2 regions of the Variovorax sp. 10L426 genome follow, and region 1 is predicted to be linked to the other one. Evidence: predicted binding sites of a transcription regulator. Region 1 holds the regulator's gene; the other holds the start of a gene.
What was found. The regulator HrcA, encoded in region 1, represses chaperone genes, less so after heat shock. The targets are predictions, from matches to a motif close to TTAGCACTCNNNNNNNNNGAGTGCTAA.
Positions count from the first base shown of each region.

Region 2: a site for HrcA is predicted at 7,821-7,847, ahead of groES (co-chaperone GroES). Genes of this name have one in related genera too.

Region 1 is NZ_JBFTJF010000020.1:39,080-50,625, forward strand. Features, by position in the region: gene recN (DNA repair protein RecN) at 1-1,571, opposite strand, end outside; gene AC1DHL_RS24690 (NAD kinase) at 1,573-2,469, opposite strand; gene hrcA (heat-inducible transcriptional repressor HrcA) at 2,498-3,502, shown strand; tRNA gene AC1DHL_RS24700 (tRNA-Ile) at 3,541-3,617, shown strand; tRNA gene AC1DHL_RS24705 (tRNA-Arg) at 3,698-3,774, shown strand; gene greB (transcription elongation factor GreB) at 4,466-5,041, shown strand; gene AC1DHL_RS24715 (RelA/SpoT family protein) at 5,054-7,306, opposite strand; gene rpoZ (DNA-directed RNA polymerase subunit omega) at 7,399-7,602, opposite strand; gene gmk (guanylate kinase) at 7,638-8,258, opposite strand; gene AC1DHL_RS24730 (YicC/YloC family endoribonuclease) at 8,270-9,187, opposite strand; gene AC1DHL_RS24735 (serine/threonine protein kinase) at 9,278-10,285, shown strand; gene AC1DHL_RS24740 (PP2C family protein-serine/threonine phosphatase) at 10,282-11,187, shown strand; gene rph (ribonuclease PH) at 11,217-11,546, shown strand, end outside.
Region 2 is NZ_JBFTJF010000006.1:242,236-253,781, forward strand. Features, by position in the region: gene AC1DHL_RS11460 (phospholipase D family protein) at 1-488, shown strand, start outside; gene gnd (phosphogluconate dehydrogenase (NAD(+)-dependent, decarboxylating)) at 595-1,629, shown strand; gene tkt (transketolase) at 1,650-3,725, shown strand; gene pgm (phosphoglucomutase (alpha-D-glucose-1,6-bisphosphate-dependent)) at 3,734-5,389, shown strand; gene AC1DHL_RS11480 (response regulator) at 5,497-6,129, shown strand; gene AC1DHL_RS11485 (hypothetical protein) at 6,200-6,592, shown strand; gene AC1DHL_RS11490 (hypothetical protein) at 6,726-6,887, shown strand; gene AC1DHL_RS11495 (hypothetical protein) at 6,905-7,300, shown strand; gene AC1DHL_RS11500 (FHA domain-containing protein) at 7,343-7,738, shown strand; gene groES (co-chaperone GroES) at 7,927-8,217, shown strand; gene groL (chaperonin GroEL) at 8,266-9,915, shown strand; gene AC1DHL_RS11515 (sensor histidine kinase) at 10,015-11,481, opposite strand; gene AC1DHL_RS11520 (response regulator transcription factor) at 11,478-11,546, opposite strand, start outside.

The DNA of each region.
Region 1 (11,546 bases):
TCGCTGTCCAGCACCGAGACGCCGCTTTCGGTGCGAAGACCGTCCTGGCTCTTGGCGCCGGTCTGGCGCTTCGCAACAACGAGGTGGTGATCGGCACAGGCGGCCACTTGCGGCAGGTGGGTGACCGCAAGGACCTGTCGGTCGCGGCCGAGCTGCTTCATGAGGCGGCCGACGGTCTCCGCGACCGCGCCGCCGACGCCGGCGTCGACTTCGTCGAAAATGAGGGTCTGTGCCGCACCGAGTTCACTGGTTGTCACGGCGATGGCCAGCGCGATGCGCGACAACTCGCCACCGGAGGCCACCTTGCCAATGGAGCGTGGCGTGCTGCCTGCATGCCCGCTCACCAGGAATGCGATGTCCTCGAGGCCGGACCGGCCGGGTTGCGGCAACGGCTGTAGCGCGACTTCAAAGCGACCGCCCTTCATGCCGAGCTCTTGCATGGCCTGCGTCACCGCTTGGGCGAGCCTGGGCGCAGCCTGCTTGCGCGCCTTGCCCAGTGTCTTTGCTTCCTTCATATAGGCCTGCTGCGATGCCTGCTCGGCTCGTTCGAGCGCGTCGAGGTCGCTTTGGGCATCCAGGGCCTGCAACTCGTCTTGCCACCCGGAAAGCAGAGCCGGAAGCTCCCCGGGCTGACGTCTGTAGCGTCGGGCGAGCGACATCCAGAGACCCATCCGCTCATCCAGTTCGGCGAGCTTCTCTGGGTCGGTGTCGGCCTGACGGAGATACCCGTGCAGCGAATGGGCAGCGTCTGCGGCTTGCGCCACACTCGACGCCAGGACCTCGCCGAGTACCTTGAACTCGGGTTCGATGTGCTCACAGTTTTGCAGCATCGTCACGGCACGGCTGAGCGCGGCCAGCGCGCCGCCATCGTCGTCTTCGAGTGCAGCGCATGCGCCCTCGGCGGCATCGATGAGCGCATGCGCATTGGAAATGCGTGCGTGATTGGCTGAAAGCTCTTCCCACTCGTCGGCACCGGGCGCCAGTTTCATCACCTCGGCGACCTGCCACTGGAGGCGTTCCCGCTCGCGTTGCAGGGAATCCTGTGCCGAGCGCGCGGTTTCGAGCGAGGACATGGCTTGCCGCCAGGCGTGCCATGCGCTGTCGAGCGCGGTGGTCGTGACGCCCGCGTAGGCGTCGAGCAGACCGCGAACGGCCTCGGGGCGCGTCAGGCTTTGCCATGCATGTTGGCCGTGGATGTCGAGCAGGCGGTCGCCGAGTTCGCGCAACTGTGTCGCGGTGGCGGGGCTGCCGTTGATCCAGCCACGGCTGCGTCCCTGAAGGTCGACCGTCCGGCGAAGCATCAAGGAATCCCCGGCCTCGAACCCTCCTTCGTCCAGCCAGTTGCCCAGGGCCGGGTCGGCATCGAACTCTGCAGTGACGTCCAGCCGCTCGGCGCCTTCGCGCACTGAACCGGCGTCGGCGCGATTGCCGAGAGCGAGCTGTAGAGCATCGATCAGGATCGACTTACCCGCGCCTGTCTCCCCGGTAAGGACGGTGAAGCCCTTGGAGAGATCGAGCTCCAAGGCGCGCACGATCACGAAATCGCGCAATGCGATGCGGCGCAATGCCATTTCAGGAACCTCCTTCGTTCCAATGCAGTTTTTTGCGCAGCGTGTCGAAATAGCTCCAGCCCCTGGGATGCAGGAAGCGGACGCGGTAGTCCGAGCGGCGCACGACGACCCGATCGCCGATGGCCAGTGTTGCGAGGGATTGCATGTCGAAATTGGCGCTCGCGTCGCGCCCGCCGACGAGTTCGATCGAGACTTCCTCGGCATCGGGAAGCAGGATCGGCCGGTTGGAGAGCGTGTGTGGTGCGATCGGCACCACGATCCAACCGGGAACCGCCGGATGCAGCAGGGGCCCGCCCGCCGACAACGCATAAGCCGTCGAACCCGTGGGTGACGCGATGATCATCCCGTCGGCGCGCTGATTCGCCACGAAATGACGGCCGACCGTCACGCGCAACTCCACCATGCCCGACGTCGCGCCGCGATTCACGACGACGTCATTCATGGCTTGCGCGTCAAAGACCGACACACCGTCGCGCATCACCTGCGCGTGCATGAGGCTGCGGTGGTCTTCTTCGTATTCGCCGGCCAGCATCGGGATCAGCGTCGCTTGGTAGTTGTCGAGGGCGATGTCTGTGATGAAGCCAAGCCGCCCCCGGTTGATGCCGATCAGCGGGACACCGTAGGGCGCGAGCTGCCGTCCGATACCGAGCATGGTGCCGTCGCCGCCGACCACCAGGCCGAGGTCGCACTCCTCGCCGATTTCTTCCACCGTGAGCGCCTTGTAGCGACTTACCTCGATGTCGTCGGCCTGGGATTGCTCGACGAAGACCGTGCACCCTTGTGCTTCGAGAAAGGCACCGATGCCCTCCATGACTTCATCGAGCGCGCCGCATTGCGCCCGCGCACCGGAAGCCTGGTACTTGCCTATGAGTGCGACGTGACGAAAGCGGGAGCTCATCTACAAATTACAACATTAAAATTGCCCGATGCTGGACGACCGCGCCAAGTTGCTGCTGAAGACACTCGTCGAGCGCTATATCGCCGAGGGGCAACCTGTGGGGTCGCGCACGCTGTCTCGCGCGTCGGGGCTGGATCTTTCGCCTGCGACGATTCGCAACGTGATGTCCGACCTCGAGGGGCTCGGTCTGATCGCCAGCCCTCATACATCGGCAGGTCGGATCCCGACCGCACGCGGGTACCGTCTTTTCGTCGACACCATGCTGACTGCGCAGCGCGAGCACCTTGCCGCGCCGAGTCTTGCGCCTGACCAACCGCAGAAGGTCATCGCCAATGCGGCGAATCTGCTGTCCAACCTGTCGCAGTTCGTGGGAGTCGTGATGGCACCGCGGCGCGCCTCGATCTTCCGACAGATCGAATTCCTTCGACTTTCCGATCGCCGATTGCTTGTGATCATCGTCTCGCCAGATGGCGACGTGCAGAACAGGGTGATCTTTCCGGAGGCGGACTATTCGCAATCGCAATTGGTCGAGGCGTCCAACTACATCAATGCCCACTACGCCGGGCTGTCGATCGAGCAAGTGCGGGATCGCCTTCAGTCGGAGGTCGAACAACTGCGGGGAGAGATCGCCGAACTGATGCAGGCGGCTGTCAAGGTGAGCTCCGAAGTCCTGACCGAGGCGCAAGACGAGGTCGTGATCGCCGGGGAGCGTAATCTTCTCGCGGTGACTGATTTCTCCAGCGATATGGGCCATTTGCGCCGCGCGTTCGAACTGTTCGAGCAAAAAGCGCAACTGATGCGCCTTCTGGATGTTTCCAGCCAAGCCGAAGGCGTGCGCATCTTCATCGGTGGCGAGAGCCAGGTCGTTCCTTTCGACGATCTCTCCATCGTGAGCGCGAATTACGAAGTCGATGGGCAAGTGGTCGGAACGCTCGGTGTCATCGGGCCAACAAGAATGCCGTATGACCGCATGATCCAGATCGTCGACATCACTTCGAAGCTCCTCACGAACGCATTGAGTCACCGGAAGTAAGGAGTGAGCTCTGCGGCCCACTAGAATCCGCATCGCGTGGGCCGTTAGCTCAGTTGGTTAGAGCAGCGGACTCATAATCCGTTGGTCGCTGGTTCAAGCCCAGCACGGCCTACCACCAGTTCTTCTTCGCTTTTGCGCGAAGGTTCAGCACTTCGAGACAGGGCACCAGATTTGGATGCTATACTCGCAAGCTGTGCGGCTGTAGCTCAGTTGGATAGAGTACTTGGCTACGAACCAAGGGGTCGTGGGTTCAATTCCTGCCAGCCGCACCACTCTCATAAAAGGGTTAGCTCGTTAACGCGAGCTAACCCTTTTTCTTTTGGCGCGACCTTTGCGCCAACGCGATGTACACAGGCCATGAAAAAGCCCGCCGAAGCGGGCTAAAGGACCTTGGAGTCCAGAGGAGAGCACCAATTATGAGCGTCTCCTGTAAATTGTGGTTGAAACTAGGTCACTTGATGTAAACAAGGCGCGCTGCAGGTGGCGTTGACACTACCGCGCGCATGGCCGCAAGCACCAGAGGATTCGTCCGCAGCGATAATTTGCCGGCGGCGACGCCAGCGCCGCTTGGATCCATTTGGCCTCGATTCGAGCTGATGCGAATCGAGCGCTTCCATCTCTGGCGCTCATGGGGACGACCAAGATGAGTTCATTGCAAATGTTCCTGCCGGTCTCTGAGCCCGCACGCAGTGAGGCACTGTCCCGCCTGCAGCGAACCCACCACTTGCCGCGGCATCTCGTAAAGGGCATCGCTCGTGGGGAGCAAGGCAGACGAGGATTGGACATATCGGCCGACACCCCGCAAAGTCAGCAAGCCGTGCCAGATTCAGAAGTGTCCATGCCTGATCAGCAATCGGGCTGAACCGGGCGGGCCCCGGAACGGGCCGATTCCAGCGTCCGACGAAGGCCCGGTGGTGTGATACAACCGGCGCCCGATCCTGCTGCGGGTCGAAGGCTGGAGCAATGAGCAAGGCATTCACGAAGGAAATCGAAACCGACGACGATGACGGTAGCGAAGGCGGCGCGCTGCCTCCGCTGCCCGCTGGCGGCAAGAATTACATGACGCCCGCTGGTTATGCTCGTTTGCGTGCCGAATTGCTCGATCTGATGGACACGGAGCGCCCCAAGGTGGTCGAAGCCGTGCACTGGGCTGCAAAGAACGGCGATCGCTCCGAGAACGGCGACTACCTCTACGGCAAGAAGCGTCTGCGAGAGATCGACCGCAGGATTCGATTTCTCACCAAGCGACTCGAAGTCGCCGAAGTCACCGATCCGTCTGTGCATCACGGTAGCGACCAGGTGTTTTTCGGCTCGACAGTGCATTACGCCGACGAAAACGGCGAAGAGCGTGCGGTCACCATTCTCGGAATCGACGAAGCGGACAGCGCGCAGTCGCAGGTCAGTTGGATTTCGCCGATTGCGCGCGCGCTGCTCAAGTCCCGGGAGGGCGATGTGGTCAAACTCGCCACGCCGGGCGGCGTGCATGAGATCGAGGTGCTGTCGGTCAGCTACCCGGCGCCTTCAACCGGGGTCGGTTGAACGGTTGGGGATTCAGGGGACCGGCACGGTCCGCGCGGCAGCGAGGACGGAAGATGTCCGCCGCACCGCGCGCAACACGGCGTCGAGATGCGTGCGATCACGCACTGCGATCACGAACCGCAGATCCGTCGAATCCTGCGGCGTCTCGTCAGCCATTTCCACATGCGTAATGTCAGCCTCGGCGTCCGCCAGCGTCGCCGCGACGCGTGCCAGAACGCCTTTGTCGTTTCGCACGGTGATGACCACCCCCGTCTCGAAAGTCCGAACCGGGTCATCGGCCCATTCGACCGCGAAGAATCTTTCGCTGTCCTTGTAACGAAGTCGCTGGCCGACGCCGCATTCCTCGGTGTGAACGACCAGTCCTTCGCCATGTCCGAGGTAGCCGACGATCGGGTCGCCCGGGATAGGACGGCAGCACAGCGCAAAGCGCACGGATGAATTCTCGCTGCCGTCCAGCGTCACTGCGCCTTGCGAGACGGCGTCGTGCGCCGCGAAGCGCTCGCGGCTGAGCATCAGCGCATCGGGTTTTTCCCCGCGCTCGGCCATCAGCGCCATGAGCCGTTTCGCCACGATACTGGCGATGCGCTTGCCCAATCCGATGTCGGTCAGCAGTTCAGAGCGCGTGCGATTGCCGGTGAAGCGCAGGAGTTTTTCCCAGAGTTGTTGATGCTCCGCGTCGTCTTCCGGCAAGTTGCCCAGACCTTCGGCGCGCAAGGCCTGCGCCAGCAGCTTTTCGCCCAGACCTTCAGACTCGGCATGTGCGAGGGTCTTGAGGTAGTGACGGATCTTCGAGCGGGCCCGGCCGGTCCGCACGAATCCGAGCCAGGCGGGATTCGGGGTCGACACCGGCGCCGTGATGATCTCGACGACATCGCCGTTCTTGAGTTCGGTGCGCAACGGAACCTGATCGCCGTTGATGCGCGCCGCCGAGGTATGGTCGCCGATGTTGCTGTGAATCGCGTAGGCGAAGTCGACCACAGTCGCTCCGCGCGGCAGCGCCATGATCTGACTCTTCGGCGTAAACACATACACCGCATCGGGAAAGAGGTCGACCTTGACGTGATCCCAGAATTCGGCCGCGTCGCGCGTTTCGTCCTGGATGTCGAGCAGCGACTGGAGCCATTTGGCGCCCAGGCGCTCGCTGGTTGCCGCAGTCGGCTCCGCAGCCTTGTAGAGCCAATGCGCCGCAACACCCGATTCGGCAACCACGTGCATGGCCTCGGTCCGAAGCTGGAATTCAACGTTGACGCCGGCAGGGCCCACCAGCGTGGTGTGCAGGGACTGATAGCCGTTGAGCTTGGCAATCGCGATGTGGTCCTTGAACTTACCGGGCAGCGGCTTGTACATCTGGTGGAGGATGCCGAGTCCGGTGTAGCAGGAGATCACGGTGGGGACGATCAACCGGAAACCGTAGATGTCGGTGACCTGGGCAAAGCTCAGGTGCTTTTCGTCCATCTTCCGGTAGATCGAATAGAGCGTTTTCTCGCGGCCGGCGATTCGTACACTCATCCCGGCGTTGGCAAAGGCCGTTTCCACTTCCTGTTGGACCTTCTGAATCAGGTCCCGGCGGCGCCCTCGTGCCTTGGCAACTGCTTTCGCGAGGATGGCGTAACGCCATGGGCGCAGGTGTCGGAATGACAGGTCCTGCAGTTCCCTGTACGTTTGATTGAGGCCCAGTCGGTGCGCGATCGGTGCGTAGATTTCAAGCGTTTCGCGGGAGATGCGCGCCCATTTTTCGCGCGGCGCATCGTCCAGCGTGCGCATGTTATGCGTCCGGTCCGCCAGCTTGACCAGGATGACCCGCACATCGCGCGCCATGGCGAGGAGCATCTTGCGGAAGGACTCCGCCTGGTTCTCTTCGCGGGTGTTGAAGCGAAGCTTGTCCAGCTTCGTGAGGCCGTCGACCAGTTCTGCCACCGGGGCGCCGAACCGCTCGATCAGCTCGGATTTGGTCACGCCGCAGTCTTCGATGGCATCGTGCAGCAGAGCGGCCATCAGTGCCTGCGCATCGAGCTTCCATTCTGCGCACTGGGCGGCGACGGCGATAGGGTGGGTGATGTAGGGTTCGCCACTGTTGCGTAGCTGTCCCAGGTGCGCCTCGTCGGCAAAGCGATAGGCGCGGCGAACCTGGTCGATGTCTTCCGCACCCAGATAGTCGAGCCGATCGGTCAGGGCGGCGAAACTCGCGGCGGCCGCATTCAGCGCCGCCGGACTCGGCTGGGGGTTTCGAGGAGCCTCGGACTGGGGCTTGACGACCGCACTCATAGCTACCACTTTAGCGTGGCAGCCGAACAGACGCATTCAGCCATAAAAAAAGCACCGCATGCGGTGCTTCCTTGTTGCATGTCTGCATCAACTCAACCAGGGACCTTCTTGAGCATCTCCAAGCCGATCTTGCCTTCGGCGATCTCGCGCAGTGCAGTCACACCGGGCTTGTTCTTGCTTTCGATTTTCGGGGCATGTCCCTGGCTCAGCATGCGCGCGCGGTAGGTTGCGGCCAGCACGAGTTGGAATCGATTGGGGATGTGTTGCAGGCAATCTTCGACAGTGATGCGGGCCATGAGGATCTTTCGGCGGTGGGCGGACGGTTGGCGGATCAGGGAATGTTCAGCGCGGCAAAGGTGCTCGCACGTGCGCGGCGCTGTGCAGAGTAGCGAAGCCGCTGAGCGTGGACAATCGCTTTCAGGTCGAAAAGTGCGCGCTCAAATACCTCGTTGATTATAACGAAATCGAACTCGTTGGCCCGTGCCATCTCTTCGGCGGCATTCCGCAGTCGCAATTCGATGACGGAAGCGCTGTCCTCGCCGCGACGCTCCAGGCGGGAACGCAATTCCTCCCAACTTGGGGGAAGAATGAAGATCATCACCGCATTCGAAAACGTCTTCCGGATCTGCAGCGCACCCTGGAAATCGATCTCGAGAATGACGTCCGCGCCCTGTGCGATGCGTTCCTCGATCGCCCTCTTGGACGTGCCGTAGCGCTGACCGTGGACATGCGCCCATTCGACGAAGGCCTCGGCCGCCACCATCGCGTCAAACTCCGAATGGGAGGCGAAGAAGTACTCCCGGCCGTGCTTTTCCTGGCCGCGGGGAGGGCGCGTCGTGTGCGAGACCGAAGGTTGAACGGCCGAATCGAGTTCCATCAAGGCTTTGACCAGACTCGATTTGCCGGCGCCGCTGGGCGCCGCGACCACGAAGATGTTGCCGGGGTAGTCCATTCGCTGGTTCTCTATTCGATGTTCTGGACCTGTTCGCGCATTTGCTCGATCAGGACCTTCATGTCCACGCCGATGCGCGTGAGCTCGAGCGTCGCGGATTTTGAACCCAGCGTATTGGCCTCACGGTGCAACTCCTGGATCAGGAAATCGAGTCGCTTGCCGATTTCGCCGCCCTTTTTCACGAGGCGCTCGATCTCGTCGAGATGGGAGTTCAACCGGGTCAGTTCTTCCGCCACATCGATGCGGATTGCGTAGGCGGTGGCTTCGGTCAGCGCGCGATCCTGGGCCGCTTCCGGGAGTATGGCGCCGCCGCTCAAGCCCATGGCCTCCTGCCAGCGCTCAAGGAATCGCGTACGTTGCTGCTCGACAAGCATCGGCACCAATGGCAGCGCCTGGGTCGCGAGCGCGCGCAGTTGCGCGAGATGGTCCTGCAACATGCGGGCGAGGCGCGCGCCTTCGCGTTCCCGAGAAGAAAGCAGGGCCTTCAGCGTCTTTTCGCTCAGTTCGGCAAGTTCAGGCCCCCAGTCTCCCTTGCTCGCAGTGTCGCCGGCGGCGAGCCGCAGGACGTCGGCAACGCTGAGATCCCGGGCGCTCGGCAGCCATGACTTGATCTGGTCCTGCACGCCGTTGAGACGCTGAAGCAGCTTGGACGAAGGCTCACCGATGCCGGCGGCGGCCGTGGATTCGATGGCGGCGCGCACTTCGACCTTGCCGCGCTTGAGTTGCCCGGTGATCAATTCGCGCAGCGCCGGTTCGTGCTGGCGCAGTTCCTCGGGCAACTTGAAAGTCAGGTCCAGAAATCGGCTGTTGACCGAACGGATTTCGACCCCAAGACGAGCTCCGGCGTGGGGGCGCGCCTCGGCTTCGGGGTGGCTGCCTGCGGGGCTGTTCTGCCCGCTGGCGTAGCCGGTCATGCTGTAAACTGGCATCGCGCCTCGCTGTGAATCTGTTGTTTGCACCGTGACGTCGGCACGGCGTTCGCTTGCCGCACCATCGCCTTCGGGCGAAACTCCCGGATTATGTCAAAGGTCAAACCTTCGCCCTTGCTGCCTGATACGGTCATTGGCGGCTATCGCGTCGTGCGCCGGCTTTCAGCCGGTGGCTTTGGTGTTGTTTACCTGGCCGTCGACCACAGCGGCCAGCAGGTTGCCATCAAGGAATATCTTCCTTCGTCCCTCGCGACGCGGGGCACCGGCGAATTGTCGCCGCAGGTCTCGCCCGAAAAGCTCTCCCTTTACCGATTGGGGCTGAAGAGCTTCTTCGAGGAAGGGCGTTCGCTCGCGCAGATCTCGCATGCCTCCGTTGTGAGCGTTCTCAATTTCTTCCGCGAGAACGAAACGGTCTATATGGTCATGAATTACCTGGAAGGGGCGACCCTGCAGGACTTCGTCGTCACCGCGCGCGACCTCAAGAAGCAGAAGGTATTCCGCGAATCCACGATTCGTTCGTTATTCGACGAGATCCTGCGAGGCTTGCGCATCGTTCATCAGCACAAGATGCTGCACCTGGATATCAAGCCCGCCAACATCTTCGTGACGGACGACGATCGGGCGGTCATGATCGATTTCGGGGCCGCGCGCGAAGTGCTGTCGAAGGAAGGCAACTTCATCCGGCCGATGTACACCCCCGGCTTCGCGGCGCCCGAGATGTACCGTCGCGACTCGTCCATGGGGCCGTGGACCGACATCTACGCCATCGGTGCGTGCATCTACGCCTGCATGCAGGGGTATCCCCCGAACGATGCCCCCCAGCGCATCGAGAAGGATCGCCTTGGTCTCTCTCTGTCCCGGCTGCGCGGCATCTACTCCGACAACCTGATCGAAGTGGTCGAATGGTGCATGTCGCTCGACCCGCTTTCGCGTCCGCAGTCGGTGTTCGCCTTGCAGAAGGAGCTGAGCCGCGAAGGCGAACGCCGCTATACCAAGCTCACGGTTGGCGAGAAAGTAAGACTTTCGATCGACAACATGCGTTCATTTGAAAAGAAGGGGCTGCCGAAGGCGGCAGCGCCGACGACACGCCCGGCATGAAATTTTCTGTTTTTCAAGTCAGCCGCAAGGGCGGTCGTCTCAAGAACGAAGACCGCATGGGCTACTGCTACACCCGCGAATCGGGGTTGTTCGTGCTGGCCGACGGCATGGGCGGGCATCCCGAAGGCGAAATCGCGGCGCAGTTGGCCTTGCAGACGATCGCCGCGCTGTACCAGCGCGAAGCGCGGCCCATCGTGAAGGACGTGAAGGCCTTCCTGACCTCGTCCGTGATGGCGGCGCACCAGCAGATCATGCGGTACGCGGGCAACAAGGGAATGCTCGATACGCCGCGTACCACCGTGGTGGCGGCAGTGATCCAGGGGACGACGGCCACCTGGATTCATTGCGGCGATTCGCGTCTGTACGTCGTCCGGGATGGCGAACTGCTCATCCGCACCCGCGATCACTCGCACGCCGAGCGTCCGCGCGCCAACGCCGGGCCGGAGCCAGTCAACCGCAATCTGTTGCTCACCTGTCTCGGCTCACCGACTCCGCCCCTGTTCGACATTTCCGCGCCGCTACAACTGCAACGCGGCGATCGCATCATGCTGTGTTCCGACGGCCTCTGGGGAGTCCTGGACGACGGCGTGATCGTTCACATCCTGTCCTCCGGCAAGCCGGTGTCCGACGCCGCCCCCGACCTTGCGGAGATGGCGCTGCGCAATGGCGGCAGCCACAGCGACAACGTGACCCTGATTGCGCTCGAATGGGAAACCCCCGACGCGCCAGGGCAGAAGCGCGGTGTTTCCACGGACAGCATCAGCGACGGCGTGTTCGCGTCGACCATCCAGGCCGGCATGCCCTCCGACAGCGAGCTCGATGACCTCGACGAGGACGCCATCGAGCGATCGATCGCTGAAATCAACGAAGCCATACGCCGCTCTGCCGCGCGCAAGGGCTGAGTCTTTTTTTCTTTTTTCCTCCTTCCACCATGACTGTTTTCGTACGTAGCGGCGGCCGTGCCGCCGACCAGTTGCGCCCTGTGCGCATTACCCGGGGCTTCACCATCCATGCCGAAGGTTCGGTCCTGATCGAGTTCGGCCAGACGCGCGTCCTTTGCACGGCCTCGGTCGAGGAAAAAGTGCCCCCGCACAAGCGCGGCAGCGGCGAGGGCTGGGTCACCGCCGAATACGGCATGCTCCCGCGTGCAACCCATACCCGCAGCGACCGTGAAGCCGCTCGCGGCAAGCAGAGCGGACGGACGCAGGAAATCCAGCGCCTCATCGGCCGCTCGATGCGCGCCGTGTTCGACCTGGCTGCG
Region 2 (11,546 bases), on a different contig from region 1:
TCGCAACCAATTCGCTGGCCGACACCGACGAGCCGCTCGTCAACATCAACTACAACCGCTTTCGCGTCGAGATGCTCAAGCTCGGCGTCACGCTGTACGAAGTGAGTTCGGAACAGATCAAGCGAAGCCTCAACTTGCGCAAGGTCTTTCGCCAGTCGCGTGGCGCCCTCCACGCCAAGCTCGCGCTGATCGACCGCGAATGGGCGCTCATCGGCTCGCTCAACTTCGATCCGCGCTCGGCCTACATCAACACCGAGCTCGGCGTGCGCATGGAGAGCTACGAAGTGACACACCGGTTGCTCGATGCGTTCCAGGTCGACAACGTCGAAAGCGTCTACGAAGTCAGGCTGAAGCAAGGGACGGACACGATCCAGTGGGTCACGACCGATGGCGAGAACATCGTCCTGGACAGGGAGCCCGACGCCAACGCGCTGGTCAAGCTGAAGCTGCTGCTGTTCTCCTGGTTCGTGCCCACCGATCTCCTCTGAAAGAAGGCGCAGTTCGCCTACAGGGCCGCGCTCGACATTTGCCGTGCCCGGGAAGATGATCGCCAGTCGCGAACCCCAACCCCATCGAACAGGCAGGAGCAACACGATGCAAATCGGCATGATCGGACTCGGACGCATGGGCGCCAACATGACGAGCCGCCTGATGCGCGGAGGCCATGAATGTGTCGTGCACGACAACGCACCGGCCTCGATCGAGCGGCTCGCCGCGCAGGGGGCGATCGGCGCGGCCTCGCTCCAGGACTTCGTTGCCAAGCTCGCAAAGCCGCGTGCGATCTGGCTGATGGTGCCGGCTGCGGTCGTCGATTCGGCGCTGGCAAGCCTCACACCGTTGCTGGATGCCGGTGACATCGTCATCGACGGCGGTAACTCCTACTACCGTGATGACATTCGCCGCGCAGCGTCGTTGCGCGCTTCAGGGCTGCACTATGTCGATGTCGGCACCAGCGGCGGCGTCGCCGGATTCGATCGCGGGTACTGCCTGATGATCGGCGGCGAGGCGGACATCGTCCAGCACCTTTCGCCTCTGTTCGCGACGCTGGCCCCCGGCGCCGGCGATTTGAAGCCGACACCGGGCCGTGCGCCCGGCAGCGGAACCGCCGACCAGGGCTATCTGCATTGCGGTCCGCACGGTGCGGGCCATTTCGTCAAGATGGTCCACAACGGCATCGAGTACGGACTCATGGCGGCGTATGCAGAAGGCCTGAACATCCTGCGTGGCGCCGGCATCGGCAAGCACTCGCACGATGTCGACGCCGAGACCACGCCCCTGCGCGAGCCCGAGCTTTATCAATACGACATGAACCTGTCGGAGATCACCGAACTCTGGCGCCGGGGCAGCGTCATCAGTTCGTGGCTGCTCGACCTGACCGCCGCGGCGCTCGTGGCCGATCCCGCGCTGGAGACCTTCCAGGGGCGCGTTTCCGACTCCGGCGAAGGCCGCTGGACCGTCCAGGCGGCAATCGACGAAGGCGTGCCGGCGCCGGTGCTGAGCGCCGCGCTCTACGCGCGCTTCAGTTCGCGCGGCGAGGCGGATTATTCGAACCGCGTCCTGTCGGCATTGCGACACCAGTTCGGCGGACATGCGGAAAAGCCCGAGCCCCCGCCGAAGGGCCAAGGCTGACCCTCCGGAGACGATGCGATATGACGGAAGCCGAACGACTCGACCTGCTGTGCATCAATACACTGCGCACCCTTTCCATCGATGCGGTGCAGAAAGCCAACTCGGGTCATCCGGGCACCCCGATGGGCGCAGCGCCCACCGCCTACTGCCTTTGGCAACGCTTCCTGCGCTTCGATCCGAACGACCCCGATTGGCCGAACCGCGACCGCTTCGTGCTGTCGGTCGGGCACGCTTCGGCGCTGCTCTACAGCATGCTGTATCTGTGCGGCGTGAAGGGCACGGGTCCGCACTACGAGGGCGCTGAACGCCTCGCCGTGACGATGGAAGACCTGCAGACCTTTCGCCAGGCCGGCAGCCGTTGCACCGGCCATCCCGAATACGCCTGGACCTCAGGCGTGGAGACCACCACGGGGCCGCTCGGCCAAGGCGTTGCCACCAGCGTGGGCATGGCGATCGCGCAGCAATGGCTGGCAGGCACCTACAACCGGCCGGGCCACACGCTGTTCGACTACAAGGTCTACGCGCTATGCGGCGACGGCGACATGATGGAAGGCGTGAGCGCCGAAGCCGCATCGCTCGCGGGCCACCTGAAGCTCGCGAATCTCTGTTGGATCTACGACGACAACCACATCAGCATCGAAGGCTCGACCTCGATCACCTTCGACGAGAACGTCGGCGCCCGCTTCGAGGCCTATGGGTGGAAGGTTCTTCGCGTTGCGGACGCGAACGACCTCGAAGCACTGACCCAGAACCTCCAGGCATTCAACGCAACGCAGGACAGGCCGACGCTCATCATCGTCCGCAGCCACATCGGCTACGGTTCGCCGAACAAGCAGGACACCAAGGAAGCACACGGCGAGGCGCTCGGTCCCGACGAGGTGCGGCTGGCCAAGCAGTTCTACGGCTTCGACCCAGACGCGCAGTTCGCCGTCCCCGAAGGCGTGCGGGTCCACTTCGAGGCGCAGTTCGGCCAGCGCGGCGCGAGTGCGCACGAGGCATGGAACAAACGCTTCGCCGCATACCGCGCAGAACACGCCAATCTCGCGGCGCAGATCGACCAGATGCAGCGCCACGAATTGCCTGACGGGTGGGACAGCGAACTGCCTTCCTTCCCCGCTGACGCCAAGGGCATGGCCACGCGCGACTCGTCAGGCAAGGTGTTGAACGCGATTGCGAAGCGCCTGCCGTGGCTGCTCGGCGGCGCTGCCGACCTGTCACCCTCGACCAAGACCTCGCTCGGCTTCGAAGGCGCGGGCGAGTTCGACAGCGCCGGCCACCGTGGCCGCAACTTCCATTTCGGCGTTCGCGAACACGCGATGTGCGCTGCGGCGAGCGGCATGACGCTGTCGAAGTTGCGCGCGTTTGCATCGACCTTTTTCATCTTCACCGACTATTGCCGCGGCGCCGTGCGGCTCAGCGCGATGATGGGCATCCCCGTCATCTACGTCTGGACGCACGACTCGATCAGCATGGGCGAAGACGGACCGACGCACCAACCGGTCGAACAGCTCGCCTCTTTCCGTGCCATGCCCGACATGGTGTTGCTGCGCCCGGCGGACGCGAACGAAGTCGTGGAAGCCTGGCGAATCGTGATGCACCTCGTCGATCGTCCCGCGAGCCTCGTGCTGTCGCGCCAGGCAGTGCCCACGTTCGACCGGAGCAAGTACGCCAGCGCCAGCGGCGTCGCCCGGGGTGCTTACGTGCTCGCCGACGCCCCCGACGGGCGACCGGAGGTGCTGCTGCTTGCCACCGGCAGCGAGGTCAGGCTGTGCATCGACGCCTACGAGCAATTGAAGGCCGAGGGGATCGCAGCGCGCGTCGTCAGCATGCCGTCGTGGGATCTCTTCGAACAGCAGAGCGATGAATACCGCGATGGCGTGCTGCCACCCGCCGTCACGGCGCGCGTCTGCGTCGAAGAGGCCTCACCGTTGGGCTGGGAACGTTACGTGGGCCGCGGCGGCGCGATCCTCGGCATGCGTTCCTTCGGGCTCTCGGCGCCGGGGAAGGTGGCCGAGGCCCATTTCGGTTTCGACGCCGCGCATGTCGTCGCTGCTGCCAAGGCGCAGCTGGCAAGGCGTGCGCCGCCCAAGGCGTGAGGTTCCTCATGGCAACACGTATCAGTCCCCTTGCCGGCAAGCCGGCGCCCGAGGCGTCGCTGATCGACGTCGACGGACTCATTGCGGCCTACCACGATAACGTTCCGGACCCGTCCGTCCCGGCGCAGCGTGTCGCCTTCGGCACCTCGGGCCATCGCGGTACGGCGCTCGAGCACTCGTTCAACGAATGGCATGTGCTCGCGATCACGCAGGCTATCTGCGACTACCGGAAGACCCAGGGTATCGACGGGCCGCTCTTCCTCGGCATCGACACCCACGCGCTCTCGCGGCCGGCCGGCGAAAGCGCGCTCGAAGTACTCGCGGCCAACCGCGTCGACGTGATGATCGCAGCGAAAGACGAGTTCACGCCGACGCCCGCCGTATCGCACGCGATCCTCACCCACAACCGCGGCCGGCAGGACGGCCTGGCCGACGGCATCGTCGTCACGCCCTCGCACAACCCGCCACGCGACGGCGGCTTCAAGTACAACCCGCCCAACGGCGGGCCGGCCGCCCAGGACATCACGGGGTGGATGGAAGCCGCAGCCAACCGCTATCTCGAACGGCGGCTCGATGGCGTGAAGCGGATCCCGCACGGGGCCGCGTTGCGGGCGTCGACGACACGCCGCCACGATTTTCTCGACGCCTATGTGGGAGACCTCGGCAACGTCATCGACATGGACGCCATCCGCGCCGCCAAGGTCCGCATGGGCGTCGATCCGCTCGGCGGCGCCGGTGTCAACTACTGGGCTGCCATCGCAGACCGGTACAAGATCGATCTCACGGTCGTCAGCGAGGTGGTCGACCCACGCTTCGGCTTCATGACACTCGACTGGGACGGGCAGATTCGCATGGATCCCTCGTCGCCGTACGCCATGCAGCGGCTGCTCGACATGAAGGACCGCTTCGATGTGGGGTTCGCCTGCGATACCGATCACGATCGTCACGGCATCGTGACCCGCACTGCGGGCCTGCTTGCGCCGAACCACTATCTGTCGGTCGCCATCGACTACCTGTTCCAGCATCGCCCGCAGTGGCCCGCCGGCGCTGCCGTGGGCAAGACGGTCGTTTCGACCCAACTCATCGATCGTTTGGCCGCGAGGCTCGGCCGCCGCCTGTACGAAGTGCCGGTCGGATTCAAGTGGTTCGTGGACGGCCTGCTGGACGGGTCGCTCGGCTTCGTCGGCGAGGAAAGCGCCGGCGCCACCTTCCTGCGCCGGGACGGCTCGGTCTGGACGACGGATAAAGACGGCATCACAGCGGCGCTCTTGTCGGCGGAGATCACTGCGCGCACGGGCCGCGACCCTGGCGCGCTGTACGCCGATCTCGCCAAGGAATTCGATCACCCCGTCGGCGATCGGATCGACGCGCCCGCCACGGTCCCGCAGAAGAAGCAACTGGCCGCACTGTCGCCGCAGCAACTGCGCGCCACCGAGCTCGCCGGAGACAGAATCGTGAGCGTGCTGAGTCACGCCCCCGGCAATGGCGCGGCGATCGGCGGCATCAAGGTCATCTCGGAAGGCGGATGGTTCGCCGCGCGGCCTTCGGGGACCGAGAACATCTACAAGATCTACGGCGAGAGTTTCCGCGGCGCGGATCACTTGCAACGCATCTTCGGCGAGGCACAGACCATCGTCGATGCAGCGATCGCGCCCGCGTCCTGACCTTCTGAAATCGTCGCGTCTCTCCTACGCGCTGTCGGCGCGGATGCAGACGCGATCGAAGGGCCTTCGAGGGCATTCTCTTCATGCCATCAACCGAGGGGCATCAGATGATCAAGATTGGAATCGTGGACGACCATGCCATCGTGCGTTCGGGTCTTCGCGACTTTTTCTCGCAGCACGTGGACCTGCGCGTCGTCGGTGAGGCGGCCAGCGGCCGCGAAGCCATCGACCTGGTGCGCTCCACCGAGATCGACGTGCTGGTCATGGACCTCTCCATGCCCGGCCAGAGCGGCATCGACGCCATTGCGATGGTTCGCGCCAAGGCACCCGACACCGGCATCCTGATCCTGAGCGGCTACCCCGAAGAACACTACGCGATGAACCTCATCCGTCAGGGCGCCAGCGGCTACCTGAACAAGGAATGCGATCCGATGGAGATCGTCGAGGCGATCCGCATCATCTCGCTCGGGCGCCGCTACATCACGCCCGGCGTGGCCGAACTGCTGGCGCGCCAGCTCGATCGAAACAACGACGTCGCACCGCACGAGCAATTGTCCGAACGGGAGTTCCAGGTGTTCCTGAAGCTCGCCACCGGCGAGACGGCGGGCAGCATCGCGGAGCATCTCTCGCTGTCGGTCAAGACGGTGAGCACCTATCGCAGCCGCCTGATGGAGAAGATGAATCTCTCGTCCAACAGCGACCTGACCTACTACGCGCTGAAAAATCAGTTGATCAGTTGACGACTCGCAACTGTCGAGCCGAAACGCACTCTTATCCTGCATTCGCGTACCGCGCGAATGCGAGGTTCCCATGAGAGTGCGTTCCGTCTTCGTTGCATGCTTTTCAGTGGTGTCCATCGGCGCTTCGTGGCCGGCTGCGGCCCAGCCAGCCGTCGATGTTTCCCCACTGTCCATCGAGCAACAGGAAGCTGACGACCGCGTGGTCGCCGCGCGCTGCGGAACGCCGCTCTTCGAGAAGGGGTTCTACAAGCAGTCGAAGGCCGCCGTCGCCGCCGGCCTGGTCGTCAAGCACCGCGATCCGGTCCAAGTCGAGAAGAACGTCACCGCCTTGCGCCGGAACCCGGTTGTCCTGGTCGCAACGCAGGCCGATTGCCCGGCGCAGCTGGATCGGCTCAGGCAGATCGAGAAAGACCGCGCCAAGATGCTTGGAACGCACCGCAAAGGCACGCAGGTCGCAAGGTAGACCACGACGCGCTGTCAGCCAACGATGCCGAAAGCAGTACGTCCCGGATCGGCAACACCTGCCGATTGGCCGATACCCATCCCGGCCATGAGGTCGCAGACTGGGGCCATCGGAACTGTCAGGGAAGCAGACCATGGAAACTGACCTCTACACCTTCGGCGTGCTGGGAGTGGTGTTGATGTGCGGATGGCTGATGAATCATGCCGGCCCTTGGAACAACTCCGATCTCGCGCGTGAAGTCAGGCTCCAGCTCGGCCGGTCCAGCGACGCGCTCGGCGGCACGCCGCGTCGCTGATGCCGTCCACGCGGCCGATGGCCGCCATAGCGGGCGTGCGGCGCAAGTCGTCGCTCCTCGCGGCGGCCTCGCTCATCCTCGCGGCGCTCGGTCTCGAGGCGTATGCGGCGGGCTATCCCATGGGCATGGCGTTGCTCGCCGTTGCCACCTTGCAGGCGCTCATCTGCTCGGCGATGTTCCGAAGCCGGCTGCTGATGGTGGCCGTCGCGACCAACTTCTTTCTCTTCGTGATCCATGCAGTCGTCCTCAGCCGATTCCTGGCTCAGCCGAATCCGGCACCGGTGTTTCAACTCGGGGACTTCTGCTTTGCCGTGTTCGCCGGCGCTTCGCTTGTCTTCACGCCCGTCGAGACGATGGCGCTGATCGTGCGGGACGCCTATCTCAAGCGGCCACGACACCGCAGTCCCCATTGACGGCCAAAACGACACATACTCCGCGACATGCCGCAACTGATCATGACGACGGCCTCTGGCGAAAAGAGGCTGGTTTCGCTTGGGCCGAATGACAACACGATCGGTCGGGGCCCGCAGAACAGCATCGTCGTCGACTCGCTCCAGGCGAGTCGCGTGCATGCCGTCGTCACGGTCGAACCCGCCTTCGTCACGATCACGGACCTCGGCAGCCGCAACGGCACATTCGTGAACGGCGATCGCATCGAAACCCAGATGCTGGTCCACGACGACACGATCAGGCTTGGCGACTACGAAATCCGCTTCGTCGCCGGCGACCAGGAGTTCAGCAAGGTCGAGGCTGAACGGGTACCCACGATCCCGCGCCTGCTGGTCGACCTCGACCGCGAAAATGTGCCTGGCGCGCCCGGCGTCACCACGACAATCAGGGGTAAACCCTGATCATTGATCTGCCTCAAGGCAGGTGCGCCGACCGTCGATCCAGCACGGCCCGGCCTTGAAACCGTGCAAAACGCCCTTATCATTAGCACTCGTTGAAGTTGAGTGCTAACAACACCGGCTCTCAAACGATGCGGAGCCGGCCCGTCGCCGGCTCCCGGACCAAACCCCGTTTCTTATCAGGAGATGCAATGAAACTTCGTCCTTTGCACGATCGCGTGATCGTCAAGCGCATTGAAAGCGAAACCAAGACCGCCTCGGGCATCGTGATCCCCGACAACGCCGCAGAAAAGCCCGACCAGGGTGAAGTTCTGGCTGTCGGTCCTGGCAAGAAGAACGACAAGGGCGAACTCGGCGCGATGAGCGTCAAGGTCGGCGACCGCGTCCTGTTCGGCAAGTACAGCGGCCAGACCGTCAAGGTCGATGGCGACGAACTGCTGGTCATGAAGGAAGACGACCTGTTCGCAGTCGTCGAGAAGTAATCACTCGCCCCTTCATCCCCTTATCCAACTGAATCTCGGAGAAATCTCATGGCAGCAAAAGACGTAGTCTTCGGCGGCGAAGCCCGCGCGCGCATGGTCGAAGGTGTGAACATCCTCGCCAACGCAGTCAAAGTGACCCTGGGCCCCAAGGGCCGCAACGTGGTGCTCGAGCGCTCCTTCGGCGCCCCCACCGTGACCAAGGACGGCGTGTCGGTCGCCAAGGAAATCGAACTCAAGGACAAGCTCCAGAACATGGGCGCCCAGCTCGTGAAGGAAGTGGCTTCCAAGACTTCGGACAACGCCGGTGACGGCACCACCACCGCGACCGTGCTGGCCCAAGCCATCGTTCGCGAAGGCTTCAAGTACGTGGCCGCAGGCATCAACCCGATGGACCTGAAGCGCGGCATCGACAAGGCCGTGACGGCCCTGGTCGAAGAGCTCAAGAAGGCTTCGAAGGCCACCACGACCTCGAAGGAAATCGCGCAAGTCGGCTCGATCTCGGCCAACAGCGACGAAACCATCGGCAAGCTCATCGCTGACGCGATGGACAAGGTCGGCAAGGAAGGCGTGATCACCGTGGAAGACGGCAAGTCGCTCGACAGCGAACTCGACGTCGTCGAAGGCATGCAGTTCGACCGCGGCTACCTGTCGCCCTACTTCATCAACAACCCCGAAAAGCAAAGCGCGATCCTGGACAACCCGTTCGTGCTGCTGTTCGACAAGAAGATCAGCAACATCCGCGACCTGCTGCCCACGCTGGAGCAAGTGGCCAAGGCCGGCCGTCCGCTGCTGATCATTGCCGAAGAAGTCGAAGGCGAAGCCCTGGCGACCCTGGTCGTGAACACGATCCGCGGCATCCTGAAGGTCGTGGCCGTCAAGGCACCTGGCTTCGGCGACCGCCGCAAGGCCATGCTCGAAGACATCGCCATCCTGACGGGCGGCAAGGTCATCGCTGAAGAAGTGGGCCTGACCCTCGAGAAGGTGACGCTGGCCGACCTCGGCCAAGCCAAGCGCATCGAAGTGGGCAAGGAAAACACCATCATCATCGACGGTTCGGGCGCTGGTGCCGACATCGAAGCCCGCGTGAAGCAAGTCCGCGTGCAGATCGAGGAAGCGACCAGCGACTACGACCGCGAAAAGCTGCAAGAGCGCGTGGCCAAGCTGGCCGGCGGCGTGGCAGTGATCAAGGTCGGCGCTGCCACCGAAGTCGAAATGAAGGAAAAGAAGGCTCGCGTCGAAGACGCCCTGCACGCGACCCGCGCTGCAGTGGAAGAAGGCGTGGTTGCCGGTGGTGGCGTGGCCCTGCTGCGCGCCAAGCAAGCCGTGGGCGACAAGCTCAAGGGCGACAACGTTGACCAGGACGCCGGTATCAAGCTGGTGCTCAAGGCCATCGAAGCGCCTCTGCGCGAAATCGTGAACAACGCCGGCGGCGAAGCCAGCGTGGTCGTGAACGCCGTTCTGGCCGGCAAGGGCAACTACGGCTTCAACGCTGCCAACGACAGCTACGGCGACATGCTCGAGCTGGGCATCCTGGACCCGACGAAGGTGACCCGGACCGCTCTGCAGAACGCAGCTTCGGTGGCCTCCCTCCTGCTGACGACCGAAGCCATGGTCGCCGACGCACCGAAGGAAGAGTCGGCCGGCGGCGGCATGCCCGACATGGGCGGCATGGGTGGCATGGGCGGCATGGGGATGTAATCCCCCCGGCCCGGCTTCCAGCCAGTCCCAAAAGCCCCAAAAGCCCCGCGGCGCAAGCCCCGGGGCTTTTTTCGTCTGGAGCGCTTGCCCGCCGGCCCGCTATGAGCTCAGCAGAAACGAGAACACGGCCCCTTTGTCGAGCCGCGGCATCAGTCGGATGTCGCTGCCGTGCAATTGAAGGATGCGTCTGACGATCACCAGCCCCAGCCCGCCACTGCGGCCACCCGTCGAGGAAAACATCGGCCGTGTGAAGATTGCTGTGCGCAGCTCGCTCGGAATGCCCGGACCGGTGTCGCTGATCTCGACCTGCACGCCGGCCTTGTCCTGCCGCAACTGCACCATGATCTCGCCGCCCGCGGGCGTGTGGCGGATCGCGTTGTCCAGCAGGTTGGTCAGCACGCGCTCGATCAAGCCGAGGTCGGCGGTCACGCCAGGCAGATCCGGCGCGATGTCGGCCACCAGCCGCTGTTGCCGCGCTTCGGCCGCCAACTCGAACTTCTGGAACACGTCCTGCACGAGGTCGGCCAGTGCGAACTGCTCCTTCTCGAGCTTGACGACACCGTATTCGAGCCGCGCCAGTTCGAACAGCTCCTGCGACAGCCGCGACACCTTGCGGCTCTGCGCCAGCGCGATCTCGAGATAGCGGCGCCGCTCCGCGATGTCGAGCGTGTCGGCCTTGATCAACAGCGTCTCGAGGTAGCCGTGCAACGAAGTCAGCGGCGTGCGCAGGTCGTGCGAGATGTTGGCGAACAGTTCGCGCCGCTGCTGATCCTGCTGCGTGAGCTCGCGCCATTGCTCGGCGATGCGCTGCGTCATTTGCGCGAAGGCCTGGGCGAGCGTCGCGATCTCGTCGCGGCCCCGGCTGACGCGTTCGAAGTCCGGCGCCACCTCCTGGAGCGCCGCCACGCCGTCCTTCTCGAACTTGCGCACCGCCCCGGTCAGCTCGCGCAGCGGACGCGTGATCAGGCGAAATGCCACGAGCCCGGCGATCAAGCCCAACAGAGCCACCAGCGCCACCGACCATAGCGTCGTGCGCAGCACATTGCTCGCTGCGGCATCGGCCAGCAGCGCATCGCGCTCTTCGCCCGACAGCACCACATAGACGTAGCCGACCTCCCGGCCATCGACGCGCAGCGGCGCCGCGCTGAAGACCTTGCGGGCGCCGTTGCCACGCGGATCGTCACCAACGATCGGTAGCGGCGCGCCATCGAGCAGCAGCCGGATCGGAGCGAGATCGACCCGGTCGCGCTTCAGGTGCCCGGGCGGCGCGGCCTGTCCCTTGATGCGGCCGTCGAGGCCCAGCAGGTACACCTCGACGCTCGGATTGACCGCCATCAGCTTGTCGAACAAGTCGGTCACGGCTGCAGAATTGAGCCCGTCGCGCTCCATCAAGGTCGAGTTCTCAGCGATGTGCGCCGCAAGTCCCTGCGAAAGACGCTGCGTCACCTCCTGCTCGTAGCGGACGTTGGCGTGCATCTGCAGCCAGATCGAGGCACCGCAGCAGGCCAGCAGCAGCACGGCGAAGACGATGGAGATGCGGCGCGAAAGGCTGGCACCGAGGCTCATGATCCGGCCTCCTGCGCCGCCAGCTTGTAGCCGCGCCCCCAGACCGTGAGGATGCAGCGCGGCTG